2 regions of the Methylobacterium oryzae genome follow, and region 2 is predicted to be linked to the other one. Evidence: predicted binding sites of a transcription regulator. Region 2 holds the regulator's gene; the other holds the start of a gene.
What was found. Region 2 encodes PhoB, which activates phosphate uptake and scavenging genes when phosphate is short. Its sites were predicted from a motif close to TGTCATNNANCTGTCAT; they were not measured.

Region 1 (11,304 bases), 2.0 Mb from region 2:
CACCGTCACGATCGCGCCGAGCGGGCCGATCGCGTCCTGGCCGTACTCGGTGACGGTCCATTCCGCCGACCCGGTGCTCGCCTGCCTCGGCAGCCAGTACGCGGGCTGGAGCCTCGCCGACGAGACCGGGGATTCGGGCTTCTTCGCCCTCGGCTCGGGCCCGGGCCGCGCGGTGGCGGCCGTCGAGGAGCTGTACCAGGAACTCGGCTTCCGCGATTCCGCCACCAAGACCGCCCTCGTACTGGAGGCGGCCGGCGGCCCGCCCGAGAGCGTCGTCGCCAAGGTCGCGGAGGCCTCCGGCCTCAAGCCCGAGGACCTGACCTTCATCTTCGCGCCGACCCAGAGCCTCGCCGGCTCCACGCAGGTCGTGGCCCGCGTCCTGGAGGTCGCCCTCCACAAGGCCCACACGGTCGGCTTCGACCTGCACGCCATCGTGGACGGGATCGGCTCGGCGCCGCTGTCGCCGCCGCACCCGGACTTCATCAAGGCCATGGGCCGGACCAACGACGCGATCATCTACGGCGGCCGGGTCCAGCTCTTCGTGGACGCCGACGATGCCGACGCGAAGCAGCTCGCCGAGCAATTGCCCTCCACGACCTCGAGCGACCACGGCGCGCCCTTCGCCGACATCTTCGCGCGGGTGAACGGCGACTTCTACAAGATCGACGGCGCCCTGTTCTCGCCGGCCGAGGCGATCGTCACGTCGGTGCGCTCCGGCGCGACCTACCGCGGCGGCCGCCTGGAGCCGACGCTGGTCGACGCGTCCTTCGCCTGAGGGCACGCGGGGCGCCCCTCCCGCGCGGCGGGGCCCCCAGTCCGATCCACCGAGCGACAGAACCTCGGGCCGCCCCGGAGGCGGGCGGCCCCGTGACGATCAGGACCCCATCAGGACCACCATGCGCATCGGGCTCGCGGCCGATAACGGCACCTGGCACAAGAACCGCCTGCTCGCGGCCCTGCGCGCGAGCGGCGTCGAGCCGGTGCTGTTCTCCCTCGCCGACGTGGCTGTGGTCACGGGCGGCGGCGAGCCGCTGCGCGTGCCGGGCTTCGCCGACGCCCTGCCGGACGGCGTGCTGATGCGGACCATCGCGGGCGGCACCTTCGAGGCGACGACGATGCGGCTCGGCGTTCTGCACGCCCTGGTCGCCGCGGGGGTCACCGTCTGGAACGCGCCGACCGCGATCGAGCGCTCGGTCGACAAGGCGGCGACCTCGCTGCTGATCGACCGGGCCGGCCTGCCGACCCCGGCGACCTGGGTGTTCTCGAAGCGCGAGGCGGCCGCGGCCCTGGTCGCCGCCGAGGCGCGGCCGGGCGCGCCGCTGGTCCTGAAGCCGCTGTTCGGCTCGCAGGGGGAGGGGCTCGCCCTGATCGAGCGCCCGGAGGACCTGCCCGACGAGGAGGCGGTGGCCCGGGTCTACTACCTCCAGCGCTACGTGCCGCGCCGGGACGGCCTGTGGCGCGATTACCGGGTGTTCGTCTGCGACGGACGGGCGATCGCCGGCATGATCCGCGAGGGCGACGGCTGGATCACCAACGTCCACAGGGGCGGCCGGCCGCTGCCCTGGGCGATGCCGCGCGCCGCCGCCGAGCTGGCCGAGGCGGCGGCCGCCGCGGTCGGCGTCGACTATTCCGGCGTCGACCTCGTCGAGGACGGGGAGGGCGGGTTCTCGGTCCTCGAGGTCAATTCCATGCCGGCCTGGTCGGGGCTCCAGACCGTCTGCGAGGCCGACATCGCGGCCGCGGTGGTGCGGGGCTTCCTCGCCGCGGCCCGCGGCGCCAGCCGCCCCCGGCTCGTGGTGGCATGAGCGGGACCGGCCTCGACGCGACGCTGATCGGCACGCTCTACCGGGCGGCCTGCCTCGCGGAGCTCGACGCCCTCAAGCCCGGCAACGTCCACGCCTACGCGCCCGGCCACCGCATGGTGCTGGCGGATTTCGTCACGAGCGCCGACGTCTCGGCCCCGCCCCTGGCCCGCCCGGGCGCGGGCGTCGGAGCGCGGGTCCGCGACGGCGTCGCCGCCACGGTGGCGGCGGTGGGCCAGAACACCAATCTCGGCATCCTGCTGCTCTGCGCGCCGCTCGCGGTCGCGGCCGAGGGGGATCGGACCGTCGCTGCGGTGCTCGACACGCTGGACGGCGCGGATTCGGAGGCCGTCTTCGCGGGCATCCGCCGCGCGAATCCGGGCGGCCTCGGCGAGGCCGCCCGGCACGACGTCGCCGAGGCGGCGCCCGGCGCCCTGCGCGACGCCATGGCGGAGGCCGCGGACCGGGACCGGATCGCCCGCGCCTACGTCACGGGGTTCGCGGACGTGCCGGCGATCGGGCTCGCCGCCCTGCGCGAGGCCCGCGCCGCCGGGCTCGACCCGACCTGGTGCACGACCGCGATCCACCTCGCCTTCCTGCGCGCCGTCCCGGACAGCCACGTCGCGCGCAAGCACGGCGCGGCCGCGGCCGAGGGCGTCCGCCGGGAAGTCGAGGCGGCACTCGCCGGGATCGATCTCGCCGCGCGGCCGGTCGACGCGCTGCTGGCCCTCGACGCGTCGCTGAAGGCGCGGTCGATCAATCCCGGCACGAGCGCGGATTTCACCGTCGCGACGCTGTTCTGGGACGCGCTCGCGGGCGCCGGCGCCCGGCTGGCCTGAGCCGCGTGCACGATCCGGTGTCCATAGCGCCGGGCGGATGGAAATTCCTTCGTGTCAGGGCCTTGCGCGGGTTGTGAGCCGCAGGGGCCCGCTGTAGGGTCCGCCGCGCTGTCCGGCCCAACCGGCTCGGCCCAACCGGCTCGGCCGGCATGGTCGGGCGCCGATAACAAGGATGGCTTCCCGGCCGCGGCACCGCCCGGCGCGCGGCTCTATTTCGGAATCCAGGGAGAGACACCGAATGGCGAAGATCACCAAGGTTCAGGTCGGCGAAGCGCTCGTCGGCGACGGCAACGAGGTCGCCCACATCGACCTCATCATCGGACCGCGCGGTTCGCCGGCCGAGACGGCTTTCTGCAACGGCCTCGTGAACAACAAGCACGGCTTCACCAGCCTGCTCGCGGTCATCGCGCCGAACCTGCCGTGCAAGCCGAACACCCTGATGTTTAACAAGGTCACCATCAACGACGCCCGTCAGGCCGTCCAGATGTTCGGCCCGGCCCAGCACGGCGTTGCCAAGGCCGTGCAGGACGCGGTGGCCGAGGGCATCATCCCGGCGGACGAGGCCGACGACCTGTACATCCTGGTCGGCGTGTTCATCCACTGGGAGGCGGCCGACGACGCCAAGATCCAGAAGTACAACTACGAGGCCACCAAGCTGTCGATCCAGCGCGCCGTGAACGGCGAGCCGAAGGCCTCGACGGTCACCGAGCAGCGCAACTCGGCGCAGCACCCCTTCGCCGCCAACGCTTAGATCGGGGACGGTCCTGGGCAGAGCGAGCCTCCGCCCGCACCGCGGGGCCTGCTCCAGCGACTGGCTTCGATCTTCCTTGGCCGATAATTAGGCCCCTGAACGGGACGGCGCGAGCCGTCCCGTTTTTTGTTGATCGCCCACCGCCCGGACCGCCGCGCCACATCGCGGCCGGGCGAGGCGCCGACGTACAGGTGACGCGGCGTCGAAGCTCCGCGGTCGCTGGTGGAGAACGGGATCGGCGCGCGCGAAAACTCTATCGTCCCGGCCGCACCGGGCAGAGCCGCGAGGTGAGGTCATGCCTGCATCGGACGAAGTGTCCGCAACCCTGCGCGATGACTGGATTCACGGCGGCCACTTGGTCCTCGCCGCGGATCCCGACACGTCCGACCACGCGGCGATCCATGCCTGGATCCTCGACTTCATGCAGACAGGCGCGGACGATCCCGATCAGGACAGCATCCGATCCCTGATCTACCACAGCCTGAACTTCGATATCCCGTTCCAGGCGACGGAGCACGTCCGGCAATCCTTGATCGCCACCGTGCGGGCGCGTCTCGCGGCCGAAGCGTCGCGTCGCGGCCTCTGACCGGCCTGCGCCCCGCGGGCCACCGCGGCAGGCCGGCGCCAAGAGAAAAGGGGCCGCCTCGCGGCGACCCCCTTCCTTCGTCTCAGCGGATGGCTCGGACTTAGAAGTCCATGCCGCCCATGCCGCCGCCCGGCATGGCCGGAGCAGGGCTGTCCTTCTTCGGCGCGTCGGCGACCATCGCCTCGGTGGTCACCAGCAGGCCGGCGACCGAGGCCGCGTCCTGCAGGGCGGTGCGCACCACCTTGGCCGGGTCGACGATGCCGGCCTGGATCATGTCGACGTACTCTTCGGTCTGGGCGTTGAAGCCGAAGGTCTCCGAGGAGGTGTTGTCGGTGATCTTGCCGACCACGATCGAGCCTTCCACGCCCGCGTTCTGGGCGATCTGGCGGAGCGGGGCCTCGAGCGCCTTCAGGACGATCTTGATACCGGCCTGCACGTCCGGGATCTCGGACTTCAGCTCGGAGACCGCCTTCTTGGCGCGCAGCAGCGCGGTGCCGCCGCCCGGGACGATGCCTTCCTCGACCGCCGCGCGGGTGGCGTTGAGGGCGTCGTCGACGCGGTCCTTCTTCTCCTTCACCTCGACCTCGGTCGCGCCGCCGACGCGGATCACCGCGACGCCGCCCGCGAGCTTGGCCAGGCGCTCCTGGAGCTTCTCGCGGTCGTAGTCCGAGGTGGTCTCCTCGATCTGCGCCTTGATCTGCGAGATGCGGCCCTCGATGTCGGACTTCTCGCCGACGCCGTCGATGATCGTGGTGTTCTCCTTCTCGATGCGCACGCGCTTGGCGCGGCCGAGCATGGGGAGCGTCACGTTCTCGAGCTTGATGCCGAGGTCCTCGGCGATCATCTGGCCCTTGGTCAGGATCGCGATGTCCTCGAGCATCGCCTTGCGGCGGTCACCGAAGCCCGGCGCCTTGACGGCCGCGACCTTGAGGCCGCCGCGGAGCTTGTTGACGACGAGGGTGGCCAGAGCCTCGCCCTCGATGTCCTCGGCGATGATCAGGAGCGGCTTGCCGGTCTGAACGACGGCCTCGAGCACCGGCAGCATGGCCTGGAGCGACGAGAGCTTCTTCTCGTGGATGAGGATGTAGGGATCCTCGAGCTCGGCGACCATCTTCTCCGCGTTCGTGATGAAGTACGGGGAGAGGTAGCCGCGGTCGAACTGCATGCCCTCGACGACGTCGAGCTCGGTCTCGGCCGTCTTGGCCTCCTCGACCGTGATCACGCCCTCGTTGCCCACCTTCTGCATGGCGTGGGCGATCATCTCGCCGATCTCCTTGTCGCCGTTGGCGGAGATCGTGCCGACCTGGGCGACCTCGTCGGAGGTCGAGACCTTCTTGGCGCGCGCGATGATGTCCTTGACGGCCGCCTGGGTGGCGAGGTCGATGCCGCGCTTCAGGTCCATCGGGTTGATGCCGGCGGCGACGTACTTGGCGCCCTCGCGGACGATGGCCTGGGCCAGCACGGTCGCGGTGGTGGTGCCGTCACCCGCGATGTCGTTGGTCTTCGAGGCCACTTCGCGCACCATCTGGGCGCCCATGTTCTCGAACTTGTCGGCGAGCTCGATCTCCTTGGCGACCGTCACACCGTCCTTGGTGATGCGCGGGGCGCCGAAGCTCTTCTCGATCACGACGTTGCGGCCCTTCGGGCCGAGCGTCACCTTCACCGCGTCGGCGAGGATGTCGACGCCGCGCAGCATCTTATCGCGGGCGTCGGCGGAGAAACGAACGTCTTTCGCTGCCATTGTGTGCCTCTTAGCTGGTTGTTGAACCCCAAGGCCGGGACGGCCTCAAAGGGCGATGGCGGGTGACCCGATCAGGCGGCGACGACGCCCATGATGTCGGATTCCTTCATGATCAGGAGGTCCTGACCGTCGATCTTGACCTCGGTGCCGGACCACTTGCCGAACAGGACGCGGTCGCCAGCCTTCACGTCGAGCGCGTTGACGCGGCCGGCCTCGTCGCGGGCGCCGGGACCGACGGCGACGACCTCACCCTCCTGCGGCTTCTCCTTGGCGGTGTCCGGGATGATGATGCCGCCCTTGGTCTTCTCTTCGCCTTCGATGCGACGGACGACCACGCGGTCGTGCAGCGGACGGAACTTCATGAGCTGCCCTCTTGCTTCAGGTCTTGAGTTGGCGTTGATGCGGCCGGCGGGACCGCTCGCAAACTCGACTGTTAGCACTCTGTCTCGGCGAGTGCCAAAGACGGCCGCGAGATAGGCGCGGGCGGGTTCCGAGTCAAGGCTGTCGCACCCCCGCGCGACGGTGCGATGACGCGCCGGCGGCCCCGTTCCCCCTCATGGATAACGCGCTCTCATGCTGAGCCTGCACGGACCCGAAGGCCCGGTGGCGCTGCGACCCGGCGGCCCGATCGCGCGCGACACCGTGTGGCTCGACCTGAACGACCCCACGCCGGAGGAGGCTGCGGCGGTCGAGGCCGCGACCGGCCTGCGGGTGCCGTCGCGGGCGGCGCTCTCGGAGGTCGAGACGTCGAGCCGCCTGCGCCGGGTCAAGGGCGGCCTCTCGCTCTCGACCCCGATGATCACGTTCGAGCAGAGCGCGTCGCAGCTGAAGCCGCTGGGCTTCCTGCTGACCAAGGATCACCTCGTCACGATCCGCTTCCACGACCTGCGCGCCATCGAGGCGTCCGCGAAGCGTATCGCCGACGGCGACGGCAGCACGACGCCGAGTGAGATCTTTCTCGTCGTGCTGGAGGAACTGGTCGACAGCCTCGCCGACGCCCTCGAGGATATGGGCTCCGAGCTCGACACGCTCTCGACCCGCATCTTCGACTTCGACGTCCGCGGTGCCGAGCGGCGGCGCCTGGAGAGCCCGCCGCCCCGGCGCCGCGACCTCGCCCTGCGCCGGATCCTGCGCGGCATCAGTAACCGCGGGAAGGTTCTGGGCAAGATCCGGTCGAGCCTGCTCGGGCTCGAACGGATCATCCCGTTCGTCGCCGCGGCCTGCGACAGCCTCGGCCTGCCGGAGGATGCGCGCTTCGAGACGATCAAGCGGGACATCGAATCCCTCGACGAGTTCGAGACGCGGCTCGCCGAGAACGTGCAGTTCCTGCTCGACGCGGCCCTCGGCCTGATCACCATCGAGCAGAACAACGTCTTCCGCGTCCTCACCGTCGTCTCGGTGGTCGGCGTCCCGCCGACGCTGATCGCGTCGATCTACGGCATGAATTTCAAGCACATGCCCGAGCTGGATTGGGCGCTCGGATATCCCTACGCGCTCGGCCTGATCCTCATCAGCGCGGTCGCGCCGATCGTATACTTTCGCATGCGCGGCTGGTTCTGATATTCGTAAGTATGCTTCGGCCCTGACCGAGTTTATATTTGAATGCAATCTCGACGATGGCGTCGGTCCGGTTACGGACGCACAGAGGGCGCGGCGCTCCAAGCATTCGATTTCCGTCAGGCAACTCTTAAACTGGACGAATGCCAGAATAAGGGATTCATTAACGCTGTGAGGCTACACCCCACGCCGGGGGAACGCGAGCCGTACCATGTTCAATCGCACTGTTTTCAATGAAGCCCAGGCCAAGATCGACGCGCTCGACCGCTCGCTGGCGATCATCGAGTTCTCGATGGACGGAACGGTCCTTCACGCGAACGAGAACTTCCTGCGATTGATGAAATACGGCCTCAGCGACGTCCGGAACCGCCATCACCGCATCTTCGTGGACAAGAGCTACGCCGAGTCCGCCGATTACGCGGCGTTCTGGAGCAAGCTGAAGGACGGCCAGTACGTCACGGGCGAGTTCCTGCGCCTCGACAAGGAGGGCGACTCGGTCTGGCTCGAGGCGACGTACAATCCTGTCCTCGACGCGCGCGGCAAGCCGATCAAGGTCGTCAAGTTCGCCGCGGACATCTCGGCGAAGAAGAAGGAGATCAACCGGCTCCTGACGATGATCGACAACGTTCCGGTGGCGGTCATGACGGCCAATCTGAAGGACAACTTCAAGATCGACTACATGAACGCCACGTCGCGCAAGACCCTCGGCACGATCGACCAGCACCTGCCGGTGAAGGTCGACGACATGCTCGGCCGCTCGTTCGACATCTTCCACAAGAACCCCAGCCACCAGCGCACGATGCTGGCCGACGCGAGCCGGCTGCCGCACAGCACCAAGATCAAGGTCGGGCCCGAGACCCTCAACCTGCGGGTCACGGCCGTGAACGACGAGAAGGGGCAGTACCTCGGCCCGATGCTGACCTGGGCGGTCGTCACCGCGCAGGTGAACATGGAGACCGACGTCAAGCGGGTCGTCGAGGCCGTCGGCTCCGCCATCCAGGAGATGCAGAGCTCGGCCGTGGGCCTGATGCAGTCGGCCGAATCCGCGCGCCACAAGGCGTCGTCGGTCGCGTCGAACTCCGAGCAGATGAACGGCGCGATCCAGGAGATCTCCGGCCAGGTCGGGCGGGTCTCGGAGCGCGCGCAGCAGATCGCCGCCCAGGCGGGGACCACCGACGCGACCATGCGCCAGCTCGCCGAGAACGCCCGCAAGGTCGACGCGGTGGTGGGCATGATCAAGTCGATCGCCGACCAGACCAACCTGCTCGCCCTGAACGCCACCATCGAGGCGGCCCGCGCGGGCGCCGCCGGGCGCGGCTTCGCCGTGGTGGCCTCCGAGGTCAAGGCGCTCGCCGAGCAGACCGCCAAGGCGACCGGCGAGATCACGCAGCAGGTCTCGGCGATCCAGAGCGCGACCGGCGAGGCGGTCGGCGCCATCGAGATGATCACGGCCGCGGTGGACGAACTGTCCAAGCTCACCCTGGCGATGGCGAGCGCCGTCGAGGAGCAGGCGGTCTCGACCCACGAGATGGCGGGCAATATCGGCGGCGTCTCCGAGGCCGCCAACGCCACCGGTCAGCTCGCCCAGGCGGTCCAGGGCATCGCCGAGAGCCTCGCCGGCCACTCGACGAGCCTGTCGGAGAGCGTGATCCGGTTCATGAAGACGGCCTGACCGGGCGACTCAGTCCCGGGCGAGCTGCGCCCGGCCGATGGCGAAGACCCGCCCGTCCCCGAGGAGATGGGCGGTGAAGCCGTCGGGGAACAGGCTCTCGATCGCCCGGTCGCGGACGTTCAGGCCGCCGGCGTAGGCGCCGAAGGCCGGCATGACGAGGCGGGTGCCGTCCGTGACGAAGCAGCGGCGGCGCACCGCCCGCCCGCGCATCGCCACCTTCCCGCAGGGATGGAGATGGCCGGCGATCTCGCCGGGCACGGGCTCCGGGCTCGGCTCGTGGCGCAGGACGAGGCCGCCGAGCGTCAGCGCGTCCGCGTAGCGGCCGCCGACGCCCTCGTTCACGGCCGCGTCGTGGTTGCCGGCGATCCAGACCCAGTCCCGCCCCTCCTGCAGGGCCGCCACCAGGGCGCGGTCGCCCGGCTCCATGCGCTCGGGACCGCGGGCGTCGTGGAAGGAATCGCCCAGCGCCACCACCCGGGCCGGATCGTGCCGCACCACCGCCTCGTGCAGGCAGGCGAGCGTCTCGCGGGTGTCGTAGGGCGGCAGGAACTGGCCGGAGCGGGCCGCGTAGGACGAGCCCTTCTCCAGGTGGAGGTCGGACACGATCAGCGTCCGGTGCTCGGGCAGCCAGAGGCCGCCGCAGAGGTCCAGCACCAGGGTCTCGCCCGCGAGCATCAGTTTGGGGTGCTTGTGAGTCTTCTCGAGTCTCAGGCCGGCCGCCAAGATCGCATCCTCGGTGTCGTCGGGGGAGGGCGGATCGGCGGTCAGGACAGAGCCTCTTGGAGAAGCTCCGCCTCGGCCTCGGCCAGGATCTCGTCGGCGCCCTCGCCGTAGACCCGCTCGCGCCCGATCTCGAGCATCACGGATACGGAGAGCGGCGAGACCCGGTCGAGAGACCTGTGGATGATTCGCCCCTGGATGCGCTCTAGCATCATGCCGAGGCGCCTCACGTCGAGGAGTCCGGTTGCCGCATCCTGCCGCGCGGCCCGCAGCAGCAGGTGGTCGGGCTGGTGCTTGCGCAGCACGTCGTAGATCAGGTCGGTCGAGATCGTGACCTGCCGGCCGGACTTCTTCTGGCCCGGGTGATGGCGCTCGATCAGCCCGGCGATCACCGCGCATTGCCGGAAGGTGCGCTTCATCATGGCCGATTCGTCGAGCCACGCCTCCAGATCGTCGCCCAGCATGTCGACGGCGAAGAGGTCGCCGATGAAGTCCGGATCGATCGCGGCGCGCTCCGAGACGTCGCGGGTCGACCAGATGGCGATGCCGTAATCGTTGGCCGCGAAGCCGAGCGGGCGCAGGCCGGAACGCTCCAGGCGCCGGGTCAGCAGCATGCCGAGGGTCTGGTGGGCGAGGCGGCCCTCGAACGGGAAGGCCGTCAGGTAGTAGCGCTTGCCCCGCGGGAAGGTCTCCACCAGCAGGTCGCGCTCGCCCGGCAGGACGGAGCGGCGGCGCTGCTGGAGCAGGTAGGCGCCGATCTGCTCGGGCAGGCGGTCCCATTCGAACGGGTCGGCGATCAGCGCGCGCACGCGGGCGGCCAGGAAAGTCGAGAGCGGGAACTTCGCGCCCGCGTAGGACGGGATCGCCGGGTCGGTGCCGGCCGGCGCGCGGGTGACGAGGCACTCGTCCTCGGCGAGCCCCTCGAAGCGCAGGGTCTCGCCGGCGAACAGGAACGTGTCGCCGACCGTCAACGTCTCGGCGAACTCGTCCTCGATCTCCCCGAGCACGCGGCCGGTCTTCGGCAGCACCGTGCCGGGCTTGCCGCGCAGGGTCCGGCCGAGGCGGACCCTCACCCGGGCCGCCTCGACGATCGTGCCGACATTCATCCGGTAGGCCTGGGCGGTGCGGGCGTCGCGCACGCGCCAGAGCCCGTCCGCACCGCGCAGGATCTTGGCGAAGCGCTCGTAGGCGCGCAGCGCGTAGCCGCCGGTGGCGACGTAGTCGACCACCTGCTCGAACGATTCCCAGGTCAGCCCGGCGTAGGGCGCGGCCGAGACGATCTCGTCGTAGAGGTGGAGCGGATCGAAGGCGTCGGCGCAGGCCATGCCGAGGACGTGCTGGGCGAGGACGTCGAGGGCGCCCTGGCGGGCGTCCGGCGTGTCCTGGGCGGCCTCCTCCACGGCGTCGAGGGCCGCCTGGCACTCCAGCATCTCGAAGCGGTTGCCCGGAACGAGGTAGGCCTTCGAGGGCTCGTCCATGCGGTGGTTGGCCCGGCCGATCCGCTGCATGATGCGGCTGGCGCCCTTCGGCGCGCCGACATTGACCACGAGGTCGACGTCGCCCCAGTCGATGCCGAGGTCGAGGGTCGCGGTGCAGACGATCGCCCGGAGCTGGCCCGCCGCCATCGCGGCCTCGA
Region 2 (11,304 bases):
ACGATCCCTGGCTGCACACCCCGGACGGTCTGGCGCGCCTCGAGCGGGCCGTGACCCGCGCCGGCGGGACCGTGCGGGCGGTGCCGAACCTCGTCGACGCGGTCTGGGCCGGTCGGCCGCGGTCGCCGGCCGGTCCGGTGGTGGTCCATCCCGACGCGCTGTGCGGCGAGGGGGCCGCCGACAAGCTCGGCCGAATCCGGGCGGCGCTCGCCGAGGGCGGCTGCGATGCCCTGGTGATCTCCGACCCGCACAACCTGGCCTGGGCCTTCAACCTGCGCGGGTCCGACGTCGCCCACACGCCCCTGGCGCTGGGTTACGCCATCCTGCCGCGCGAGGGACGGGCCCGGCTGTACCTCGTCTCTCCGAACATCGATCCGGCCCTGCGGGCGGAGCTCGCGCCGATCGCCGAGATCCTGCCGCGAGCGGACCTGGACGACGGGCTGGCATCCCTGGCGGGCGTGCGCGTCCGCCTCGACGCCGCGACCGGCGCCGTCGCCCTGAAGGAGAAGATCGAGGCCGCCGGCGGCACGGCCGATGTCGGCAAGGACCCGATAACCGGCATGAAGGCGGTCAAGAACGCCGCCGAGATCGCGGGCGCCCGCGCCGCCCATGTCCGGGACGGGGCGAGCGTCGCGCGCTTCCTCGCCTGGCTCGACGGTGCGGCCGTGGCCGGCGGCCTCACCGAGATCGCCGCCGTCGAGGCCCTAGAAGATTTCCGGGCCGCCGGCGGCGACCTGCGCGAGGTCTCGTTCCCCACGATCTCGGGTTCCGGACCGAACGGCGCGATCGTCCACTACCGGGTGAGCCGCGCCACGGACCGGGCGGTCCAGTCGGGCGAGCTGTTCCTGATCGATTCGGGAGCGCAGTACCCGGACGGCACTACCGACATCACCCGGACGGTCGCGGTCGGCGCGCCGAGCCCGGAGATGCGCGACCGGTTCACGCGGGTGCTGAAGGGGCACGTCGCCATCGCCCGGGCGGTGTTCCCGGTCGGCACGACCGGCGCCCAGATCGACGCCTTCGCGCGGGCACCGCTCTGGCAGGCGGGCCTCGACTTCGACCACGGCACCGGTCACGGCGTCGGCGCCTTCCTGTCGGTGCACGAGGGGCCGCAGCGGATCGCCAAGACCGGCACGGTGGCGCTCGAGCCCGGCATGATCCTGTCGAACGAGCCGGGCTACTACGCCCGCGGCGCCTACGGCATCCGGATCGAGAACCTCGTCCTGGTCGAGGCCCGCGCGATCGCGGGCGGGGAGCGCCCGATGCTCGGCTTCGAGACGCTGACGCTCGCTCCCTACGACCGCCGGCTGATCCGGCCGGACCTGCTCGAACCCGGGGAGCGGGCCTGGATCGACGCCTATCATGCGAGGGTCCGCGAGACCCTGGCGCCCGGGCTCGACACCGCGACGCGCGACTGGCTCGAGCGGGCGACGGCGCCGCTCGAGGAGTGAGCCGGCCGCAGGGGATCCCGAACGCGGTCCGTGGTAAGACCCGACGCCATGGTAAGACCGGACGCCATGGAAACGCCCGCGCCGAGCCCGACACGCCGCGCGTGAAACCGCGACCGCCCCGCGCGCGAAGGGACAGCATGATCCGCCGCCTCGCCCTCCTGATCCTGGCCGTCGCCGCGAGCCTCTCGGCCGCCGCGGCACAGGGGTTCCGCACGCCCGCGGACCTCGTGCGCGCGAGCCTCGTGGCCGAGCCCGCCGCCGTCGCCGGCGCGCAGCCCTTCACGCTGGCGGTGCGGATGCAGGTCAAGCCCGGCTGGCACGTCTACTGGCGCAACCCGGGCGATTCCGGCTTGCCCCCGGAGGTGACCTGGACTCTGCCGGCCGGCTTCAACGCGAGCGCGATCCGCTGGCCGGCGCCGGAGCGCATCCCGATCGCGACTCTCATGAACTACGGCTACGAGGGTGAGGTCACGCTCCTCGTCCCGGTGACGCCGCCGCCGAGCCTCGACCCGGCCGACCCGGTGCGGATCCAGGCCAAGCTGACTTACCTCGTCTGCGAGACCGAGTGCGTGCCCGGCTCGGCCGATCTCGCCCTGACCCTGCCGGTCGGCAAGGCCGAGCCGGACCCGGCCAACGCCGCGCTGTTCGCGCGCGCCCGCGCCGCGCTCCCCGTGCCGGCGCTCTGGCCCCTGAGCCTGTCGAGCCAGGGCGACACCCTGCGCCTCGATTTCGTCGCGGCCGGCCTCAAGCCCGAGGCGGTCCGGAACGCCGCGTACTTCCCCTACGCCGAGACGGCGATCGACAACGCCGCCGCGCAGGTGATGAGCGTCGACGGGACCGGCCTGCACCTGACCCTCGCCCGGAGCAGCCCGACCAACCCGGTGCCCGCCGCGCTGCCCGGCGTCCTGACGGTCGAGGCGGTCGACGCCGCCGGGACCCGCCGGCTCGCCTTCGCGTACGGCGACGAGCCGGTCCTCCCGGCCGCCGCGGCGCCGGCCGCGACCGCGCCGCCCGCGACCGCGCCGGCCGCCGCCGACTTCGACGCGCTGACGCTGGCGACCGCCGCGGCCTTCGCCTTCCTCGGCGGCCTGATCCTCAATCTGATGCCCTGCGTCTTCCCGGTCCTGTCGATCAAGGTGCTCGGCCTCGTGCGGCACGCGGGCGAGGGGCCGGCTCGGCTGCGGCTCCACGGCCTCGCCTACACGGCCGGCGTCCTGGCGAGCTTCCTGGCGCTCGCCGCCGCGCTGATCGGCCTGAAGAGCGGCGGGGCCGCGATCGGCTGGGGGTTCCAGCTCCAGTCGCCCGCCATCGTGGCGGGGCTCGCCTACCTGCTGTTCGCGATGGGCCTGAGCCTCTCGGGCGCGGTCCATGTCGGAGGCCGGCTCGCCGGCCTCGGCGACGGCCTCACCCGGCGCGGCGGCCTGAGCGGCTCGTTCTTCACCGGCGTGCTCGCGACCCTGGTGGCGACGCCCTGCACGGCGCCGTTCATGGGCTCGGCGGTGGGCTTCGCGCTGACCCAGAGCGCCGGCGTGGCGCTCGCCGTCTTCGCGAGCCTCGGCCTCGGCCTCGCCCTGCCCTTCCTGCTCCTGACCCTCTGGCCGCCGGCCCTGCGGGCGCTGCCGCGGCCGGGCGCCTGGATGGAGACCCTCAAGCAGGTGCTGGCCTTCCCGGTCTACGCCACCGTGGCGTGGCTGATCTGGGTGCTGGCGCAGCAGGTCGACCCGCGCGGGCTGCTGGCGGCGCTGATCGGCCTCGTCCTCGTGGGCTTCGCCGCCTGGGCCTGGGAGCACGGCCGCGCCGCCCCGCCGCGGGCCGGCCGGGTCGCGCAGGCCGCCGCCGCGCTGGCGCTGATCGCCGTCGGGGCCCTCGCCGTCACCCTGCCCCGGGACCGCGCCGCGCCGGCCGCGCAGGCCGCCGCCGACGGGATCGAGCCGTTCACGCAGGCGCGCCTCGACGCCCTGGTCGACGCGCACCGCCCCGTCTTCGTGGACATGACCGCCGCGTGGTGCATCACCTGCGCGGTCAACGAGGCGACCTCGCTCAACACCAAGGCCGTGCGGGCCGCGATGGCCGAGCGCGGCGTGACCTACATGAAGGGCGACTGGACCAACCAGAACCCCGAGATTACCCGCCTCCTGGAGAAGCACGGGCGCAGCGGCGTCCCGCTCTACCTGCTCTATACCGGGACGGGAGAGCCCCAGGTGCTGCCGCAGATCCTCACCGAGGGGACGGTCCTGGCGGCGCTGGAGGCGGTGCCGGCCGCCTCGGGCCGGAGCGCGGCGCTGGCGCGCTGAATCCCTGGAGACCGGGACGCGCGGATCTTCGCGGGCCCGTCCCACCGTCTTTGCGAGCGGAGCGAAGCAACCCAGCAGCGCCGCGCGCATCGGCGTCCCGCCGCCCTGGGTCGCTTCGCTGCGCTCGCGATGACGGTGCGCCGGAGCGAAGTCCTATCCGGACGGCCAGTGAGGCCGCCTCAGGCCTCCAGCGAGAAGGTCTCGTCGAAGGCGTAGCCCGAGCCCCGGACCGTACGGATCGGGTCGGTCTGGCGCGGGCCGTTCAGCGCCTTGCGCAGCCGCCCGACATGGACGTCGACGGTACGCTCGTCGATGTAGACGTCGTGGCCCCACACCCCGTCGAGGAGCTGCTCGCGGGAGAAGACCCGGCCCGGCGCCAGCATCAGGAATTCCAGGAGCCGGAACTCCGTGGGGCCCAGATGCAGCTCCTCGCCGCCGCGGCGGACGCGGTGGCCGGTGCGGTCGAGTTCCAGGTCGCCGGCCGCTAGCCGGTCCGAGACGTGGGCGGGCTTGGCCCGGCGCAGGAGCGCGCGGATCCGGGCGAGCAGCTCCGGGACCGAGAACGGCTTGACGATGTAGTCGTCGGCGCCCGTGCCGAGACCGCGGACGCGGTCGCCCTCCTCGCCCCGGGCGGTGAGCATAATCACCGGCAGGCGCTCGGTCTCCCGGCGCGCCCGGATCCGGCGGCACAGCTCGATCCCCGAGAGGCCGGGCAGCATCCAGTCGAGCAGGACGAGGTCCGGGATCCGCTCCGCCAGGAGCAGCTCGGCGTCGTCGCCGCGCGCCGCCGAATCCACCAGGAAGCCCTCGGCCTCCAGGTTGTAGCGGAGCAGCGTGCTCAGGGCCTCCTCGTCCTCGACGATCAGGACTTGCATGCTCACGTTCGAAGACTCGTTCTGCGGGCGGTCCCCGGATGGTGCAGGAGGCGCCGCCCCGCCTCAACCCGCACGGAGAGTGACCCCGGCCGCGCCCACAGGAAGGCGCCGGGGTCGGCGCCTCACGGCGCCTGCACGCCGTCCACGGTCGCGTAGTTCGACGCGTCGTTCTTCGGCCGGTCACCCGCCAGCGTCTCGCCCGTGGCGAGGTAGTGGATCGTCTCGGCGATGTTGGTGGTGTGGTCGCCGATGCGCTCGACGTTCTTCGCGCAGAACAGGAGATGCGTGCAGAACGAGATGTTGCGCGGATCCTCCATCATGTAGGTCAGGAGCTCGCGGAACAGGGAATTGTACAGGGCGTCGATCTCGCCGTCGCGCTCCCAGACGTCGTGGGCCGCCTGGACGTCGCGGCTCCCGTAGGCGTCGAGCACGTCCTTGAGCTGACCCTCGGCGAGGTCGCTCATGTGGCGCACGCCGAGCACGATCTTCTGGGCCGGCGCCTGGTCGGAGATCGCCACCACGCGCTTGGCGACGTTCTTGGCGAGGTCGCCGATCCGCTCCAGATCGCCGGAGACGCGGATCGCCGAGATGGTCTCGCGCAGGTCGATCGCCAGGGGCTGGCGCCGGGCGATCAGCAGCACGGCGCGCTCCTCGATGTCCCGCTGCAGCGCGTCGAGGCGCTTGTCGGCGAGGATCACCGCCTGGGCGAGCGTGTCGTCCCGGCGCACGAGGGCGTCGGTCGCCTCCGCGGTCATCTTCTCGGCGACGCCGCCCATCTCCGAGATCGAGCGACGCAGGTTCTCCAGGTCGGTGTCGTAGGAGGTGACGATATGGCCGGGCATGGCGGATCCTTCGATGGGGTCCCGGGGACGGCCCTCCGGGAGGCTTGCGGGACCCGCCGGCGCGCCGGAGACGCGAGCGGCGGTCCCGGGACCGGAGCGGCCCGGCAGACTAGCCGAAGCGGCCGGTGATGTAGTCCTGCGTGCGGCGTTCCGTCGGGTTCATGAACATCCGGTTGGTCGGACCGAACTCGACGAGCTGCCCCAGATACATGAAGGCGGTGAACTGCGAGATGCGCGCCGCCTGCTGCATGTTGTGGGTGACGATCACGATGGTGAACTCGTCGCGCAGCTGCTCGATCAGCTCCTCGATGCGGCCGGTGGAGATCGGGTCGAGCGCCGAGGTCGGCTCGTCGAACAGGATCACCTCCGGCTTCTGCGCCACCGTCCGGGCGATGCACAGGCGCTGCTGCTGGCCGCCCGACAGGCCGGTCCCGGGCTGCCGGAGCTTGTCCTTCACCTCGTCCCAGAGGGCGGCCTTGCGCAGGGATTCCTCGATCCGGCCGTCGAGCTCGGATTTCGGCAGCTTCTCGTAGAGGCGCAGGCCGAAGGCCACGTTGTCGTAGATCGACATCGGGAACGGCGTCGGCTTCTGGAACACCATGCCGATGCGCGAGCGCAGCTCGTTCAGGTCGACGGAGGGGCTGAGGATGTTCTCGCCGTCGAGCAGGATCTCGCCCTCCGCGCGCTGCTCCGGGTAGAGGCTGTAGATCCGGTTGAAGCAGCGCAGCAGGGTGGACTTGCCGCAGCCGGAGGGGCCGATCAGCGCCGTCACCTGCCGGTCGTGGAAGTTGAGGTTGACGTCCTTCAGCCCGTGGAAGCTGCCGTAGTAGAAGTTCAGGTCCTTGACGGCGATCCGCACGGGGCCGCCCTCTTCGGCGCGGTTGCGGTTCAGCTCGACCGTGGGGATCGCGGAGGCGGCGTTCATCGTCGTGTCCTCGAAAGGGGGCTCAGCGCGAGGCCTGCGGCTTGATCACGAGGCGCGCGATGATCGACAGCGCCAGGATGGTGGTGGTGATCAGGAGCGCGCCCGCCCAGGCCAGGCCCTGCCAGTTCGGGTAGGGCGAGAGGGCGAACTGGTAGATCATCACCGGCAGGTTCGCGACGCCGCCCATCAGGTTGGCCGAGAACCAGGAATTGTTGTTGAGCGCGGTGAACAGCAGCGGCGCGGTCTCGCCGGCGATGCGGGCGAGAGCCAGGATGATGCCGGTGACGATTCCGGCCGAGGCCGCCCGCCAGGTCACGCTCATGATCACCGTCGAGGGCGGCGCGCCGAGCGCCGCGCCGGCCTCCCGCAGGGTGCCGGGCACGAGGCGCAGCATGTCCTCGGTGGTGCGCACGATCACCGGCACGGCGATGATCGCCAGCGCCACGCCGCCGGCCCAGCCCGAGTAGGTGCCCATCGGCCGCACCATCAGCGTGTAGACGAACAGGCCGATCAGGATCGACGGCGCCGAGAGCAGGACGTCGTTGAGGAAGCGGATCAGGGCGGCCAGCTTCGAGCCGCGCCCGTACTCGGCCAGGAAGGTCCCGGCCATGACGCCGACCGGCGTCGCGATCAGGATGCCGATCCCGGTCAGAACGAGGCTGCCCAGGATGGCGTTGGCGATGCCGCCGCCCTCCGAGCCCGGGCCCGGGGTCGGGTTGGTGAACAGGGTCGGCGTGAAGCCGCGCACGCCCTGGACGATCAGCATCACCAGGATCGAGCCGAGGACCAGGGCACCCACCACGGTGGCGCCGGTGCAGGCGACGCGCAGGGTCCGGTCGGCGACGCGGCGCCCCTGGCGGACCCGGCCGGGGCGGCGCTGGGCGGTGGCGGCGATCGTGCTGGAGGAAACCATCGCGCGTGCTCCTCAGGCGGCCTGGACGCGGCGCGTCAGCAGCCGGGCGATGATGAGCACCACGAAGGTGATCACGAACAGGATGCAGCCCAGAGCCATCAGCGCGTTCAGCTGGAGGCCGTCCGCCTCGTTGAACTCGTTGGCGATGCGCGACGCGATGGTCGAGCTGGGGTCGAAGATCGAGGCCGAGAGCCGGTTGGCGTTGCCGACCACGAAGGTCACCGCCATCGTCTCGCCGAGCGCCCGGCCGAGGCCGAGCATGATCGCGCCGATGATCGAGACGGCCGCCTGCGGCACCAGCACGTGGCGCACGACCTCCCAGGTGGTGCAGCCGATCCCGTAGGCGCTCTCGCGCAGCACGGTCGGGATCTGGTCGAGCATGTCGCGGGCGATCGAGGCGATGAACGGCACGATCATGATCGCCAGGATGATCCCGGCGGTGAAGACGCCGACGCCCGACGGCACCCGGGCGTAGAACAGCGTGCCGACGATCGGCATGCCCTCCACGAGGTTCGAGACCGGGATCTGGACGTAGCGCGCCAGGAGCGGCGCGAACACGAACAGGCCCCACATGCCGTAGATGATGCTCGGCACGGCCGCGAGCAGCTCGATCGTCATGGCGACCGGCTTGCGGGCCCAGCCCGGACAGAGCTGGGTGAGGTAGACCGCGATGCCCAGCGAGACGGGCACGCCGATCAGCAGGGCCAGGAAGGCGGAGGCGACAGTCCCGATCACCGCGACCAGGGCGCCGTACTGCTCGGTCCCGACGTTCCAGGCGCTGGAGGTCAGGAAGCCGAAGCCGAACTCGCGGAAGGCGGGCCAGCCGCCGTACAGGATCGAGCCGAGGATGCCGGCGAGCACGAGCAGCACCAGCAGGGCCGCGCCGTACGAGCAGGTCCGGAACAGCGTGTCGAGGCTCCGGCTCGGCGCCTTCCGCGCGGTCGCGGAACGGGTTCGGCCGAGGGCGATCGATTCGGTCAAAGCGGGCATCCGCGGTTCTCTGCGAAGGGGGGCGTGGTAGCGCGGTGCGTTCCCGGAAGCGAGGGAGGAGGTTCTCACCCCCTCCCCGCCACGCTCACATGTTGAGGACAGGCTTGCCGTCCTTGCCCTTCACGTCCTTCCACTCCTGGTGGATCAGTTCGACGACGTTGTCCGGCAGCGGGACGTAGTCGAGGTCGGTGGCGAGCGTGTCGCCGTTCTTGTAGGCCCAGTCGAAGAACTTGAGCACGGCGGCGGACTTGGCCGGATCGGCGGCGTCCTTGTGGACCAAGATGAAGGTCGCCGCCGTGATCGGCCACGCCGCCTCGCCCGGCTGATTGGTCAGCGAGATGCCGAAGCCCGGGGTCGCCTTCCAGTCGGCGCTCGCCGCCGCGGCCTGGAACGCCTTGTCGTCGGGCTGCGGGTACTGGCCGGCCTTGTTCTGCAGCAGGGCGTAGGAGAGCTTGTTCTGCTTGGCGTAGGCCGACTCGACGTAGCCGATGGCGTTCGGAACCTGCTTGACGGTGGCGGTCACGCCCTCGTTGCCCTTGCCGCCCTGACCGACCGGCCAGGAGATCGTCGTGGCCGCGCCGTACTCCTTCTTCCAGGGCTCGGAGACCTGGGACAGGTAGGTGGTGAAGATGTTGGTCGTGCCCGACGCGTCGGAGCGGTAGACCGGGGTGATGTTGGCGTCGGGCAGCTTCAGCCCGTCATTGAGCTTGGCGATGCGCGGATCGCTCCACTTCGCGATCTTGCCGGCGTAGATGTCGGCCAGCACGTCGCCGGTGAGCTTCAGCTTGCCGGGCTCGATCCCGGGGATGTTCACCACCGGCACGACGCCGCCCATCACGGTCGGGAACTGGACGAGGCCGTCCTTGGCCAGCTGCTCGGGCTTCAGGGGCGCGTCGGTGGCGCCGAAATCGACCGTCTTGGCCTGGATCTGCTTGATGCCGCCGCCGGAGCCGATCGACTGGTAGTTGAGGCCCGAGCCGGTCTCCTTGCGATAGGCCTCGGCCCACTTCGAGTAGACCGGGAACGGGAAGGTGGCGCCGGCGCCGGTGATATCGGCGGCGAGCGCCGCGGACGCCAGCTGAACCGTCGCGAGGCCGACGGCGAGCGCGTAAGCGAAGGGTCTCAAAGGAATCTCCGTTGCCGTCGGGCTAGAGCCTGCGCTGCCCCGCCGGCGGGCCCGTGCCCGCGGCAGAGCCCTGCGGCCGATCTTCCGAAGAGACCCAGCGCCGGCCGCCCGATGGCCGGGCGGTTACGACAAGTAGATGACACCGGGATGACACGGGGGATGACGGGGGGACGACACGGGGGACGACACCGCGCGTCGGCCGGGCGCGGCACGGTTCCGGCCTCTCGCGCGTTCCTCTCAGCCAGGAGCGGCAGCCGGCAGCAGAAGGACGCGCGGATCGTGGGCGGCGACGAGGTGGATGCGGCGACGGAATCCGATCCGGCCTGGCTGGCCCTGCACGCCGAGCGGGAGGCCGTGGAGCGGGCGCTCGCGCTGGCGCAGGCCCGGCAGAAATTCAGCCCCGACCCGGACGCGGCCTCCGCGGCGCGCGTCGAGGAGGCGGAGCTGCTGGTGAGCCTCGACCGCGTGCTGACGCTGATTCGTGCGGCCGAGTACCGTCGCCGGCCGGGGGCGCGCCGCTGGTGAGGCCGCCGCCCCGGGTCAGACCGCCCGGCGCAGCTCCCGCTCCTTCTGGCGCAGGCGCAGGAGCAGCTCGACATGCGTGTCGGTGATCGGCTGCGTGTCGACGCTGCCCTCGTAGACCGTGCGGAGCGTGAGGCCGAGCTGGCGGGTGTCGACCGCCCGCTTCAGGGGCTGTCCCGCGGGCAGAGACCCATCGGAGTCGACGACTGACGGCTTCATGGCTCCTCCCGTCCTTCGACCGCCCAACCCTGCCGCGGTACCGGGATGACAGCATTCTCACGATGAATAGTTAACGAATTATTACCTTCAACCAACGGTTAAGGTTGACGCCGGTTCACGCGTCGGCGCCCTGGAGGAGTCGCGCGGCCGCCGCCCGGGCCTCGTCGGTGACGGTGGCGCCCGCCAGCATCCGGGCGATCTCCTCGCGGCGCTCGGCGACCGGCAGGCTCGCGACCCGCGTGGCGACGCGGCCGGCCCCTTTCACGGGGGCCTTGGCGATCAGGAAATGCGTCTCCGCCCGCGCGGCGACCTGGGGCGCGTGGGTGACCGCGACCACCTGCACGGTCGCCGCCAGCCGGGCGAGCCGCATCCCGATGGCATCCGCCACCGCGCCGCCCACGCCGGTATCGATCTCGTCGAAGATGAGCGTCGGGGCCGAGCCCTTGTCGGCCAGCACGACCTTCAGCGCCAGCATGAAGCGCGACAGCTCGCCGCCCGAGGCGACCTTCATCATCGGGCCGGGCTTGGTCCCGGGATTGGTCTGGGCCCAGAACTCGACCCGGTCGGTGCCGGCCGGGTCGCGGGAATCCGGGTCCGTGGCGATCTCGGTGATGAAGCGGGCGCGCTCCAGCTTGAGCGGCGGCAGCTCGGCCTTCACGGCCGCGTCGAGCTGCTTGGCCGCCCGGCGCCGCCCGGCGCTGAGCTTCTCGGCCGCCTCGGCGTAGGCGGCCTCCGCCGTCGCGAGCGCCTGCTCCAGCCCGGCCAGCGCCGCCTCGCCGGCATCGATCGCCGCCACGTCGCCGGCGTAGCGTTCCGCCAGGGCGGCGAGGTCGTCGGCCGGGACATCGTACTTGCGCGAGGCGGCGCGCAGGGCGAAGAGCCGCTCCTCGACGCGCTCCAGGTCGCGGGGATCGAACTCCGTCTCGGCCACCGCCGCCTCGAGGACCGCGCGGGCTTCGTCGAGGGCGACCATCGCGGCGTCGAGGACGTTCACGCACGGGTCCACCAGGGCCGGCAGCTGCGCGGCGCGCCGCTCCAGCTTGCGCAGGGCGGCCGAGAGGTGCGGCACGCCGGAATGGGGGCCGCCGACGGCCTCGAGCGCCTCGTTGAGCTCGCGCGCGACCTTCTCGGATTGCTGCATGATCGT

Region 1: the regulator PhoB is predicted to act here: its motif matches at 6,236-6,252, upstream of LXM90_RS20950 (CorA family divalent cation transporter).

The regions. Positions count from the first base shown of each region.
Region 1 covers NZ_CP090349.1:4,379,351-4,390,654, reverse strand. Annotated here, with positions in the region: gene mch (methenyltetrahydromethanopterin cyclohydrolase) at 1-775, shown strand, start outside; gene LXM90_RS20980 (ATP-grasp domain-containing protein) at 897-1,805, shown strand; gene LXM90_RS20975 (triphosphoribosyl-dephospho-CoA synthase) at 1,802-2,641, shown strand; gene fae (5,6,7,8-tetrahydromethanopterin hydro-lyase) at 2,880-3,392, shown strand; gene LXM90_RS20965 (hypothetical protein) at 3,688-3,978, shown strand; gene groL (chaperonin GroEL) at 4,079-5,719, opposite strand; gene groES (co-chaperone GroES) at 5,791-6,081, opposite strand; gene LXM90_RS20950 (CorA family divalent cation transporter) at 6,293-7,279, shown strand; gene LXM90_RS20945 (methyl-accepting chemotaxis protein) at 7,488-8,948, shown strand; gene pdeM (ligase-associated DNA damage response endonuclease PdeM) at 8,958-9,671, opposite strand; gene LXM90_RS20935 (ligase-associated DNA damage response DEXH box helicase) at 9,713-11,304, opposite strand, start outside.
Region 2 covers NZ_CP090349.1:2,420,687-2,431,990, reverse strand. Annotated here, with positions in the region: gene LXM90_RS11625 (aminopeptidase P family protein) at 1-1,451, shown strand, start outside; gene LXM90_RS11620 (protein-disulfide reductase DsbD family protein) at 1,589-3,745, shown strand; gene phoB (phosphate regulon transcriptional regulator PhoB) at 3,925-4,620, opposite strand; gene phoU (phosphate signaling complex protein PhoU) at 4,743-5,462, opposite strand; gene pstB (phosphate ABC transporter ATP-binding protein PstB) at 5,572-6,387, opposite strand; gene pstA (phosphate ABC transporter permease PstA) at 6,410-7,300, opposite strand; gene pstC (phosphate ABC transporter permease subunit PstC) at 7,313-8,290, opposite strand; gene pstS (phosphate ABC transporter substrate-binding protein PstS) at 8,376-9,416, opposite strand; gene LXM90_RS11585 (hypothetical protein) at 9,696-9,941, shown strand; gene LXM90_RS11580 (hypothetical protein) at 9,957-10,157, opposite strand; gene recN (DNA repair protein RecN) at 10,273-11,304, opposite strand, start outside.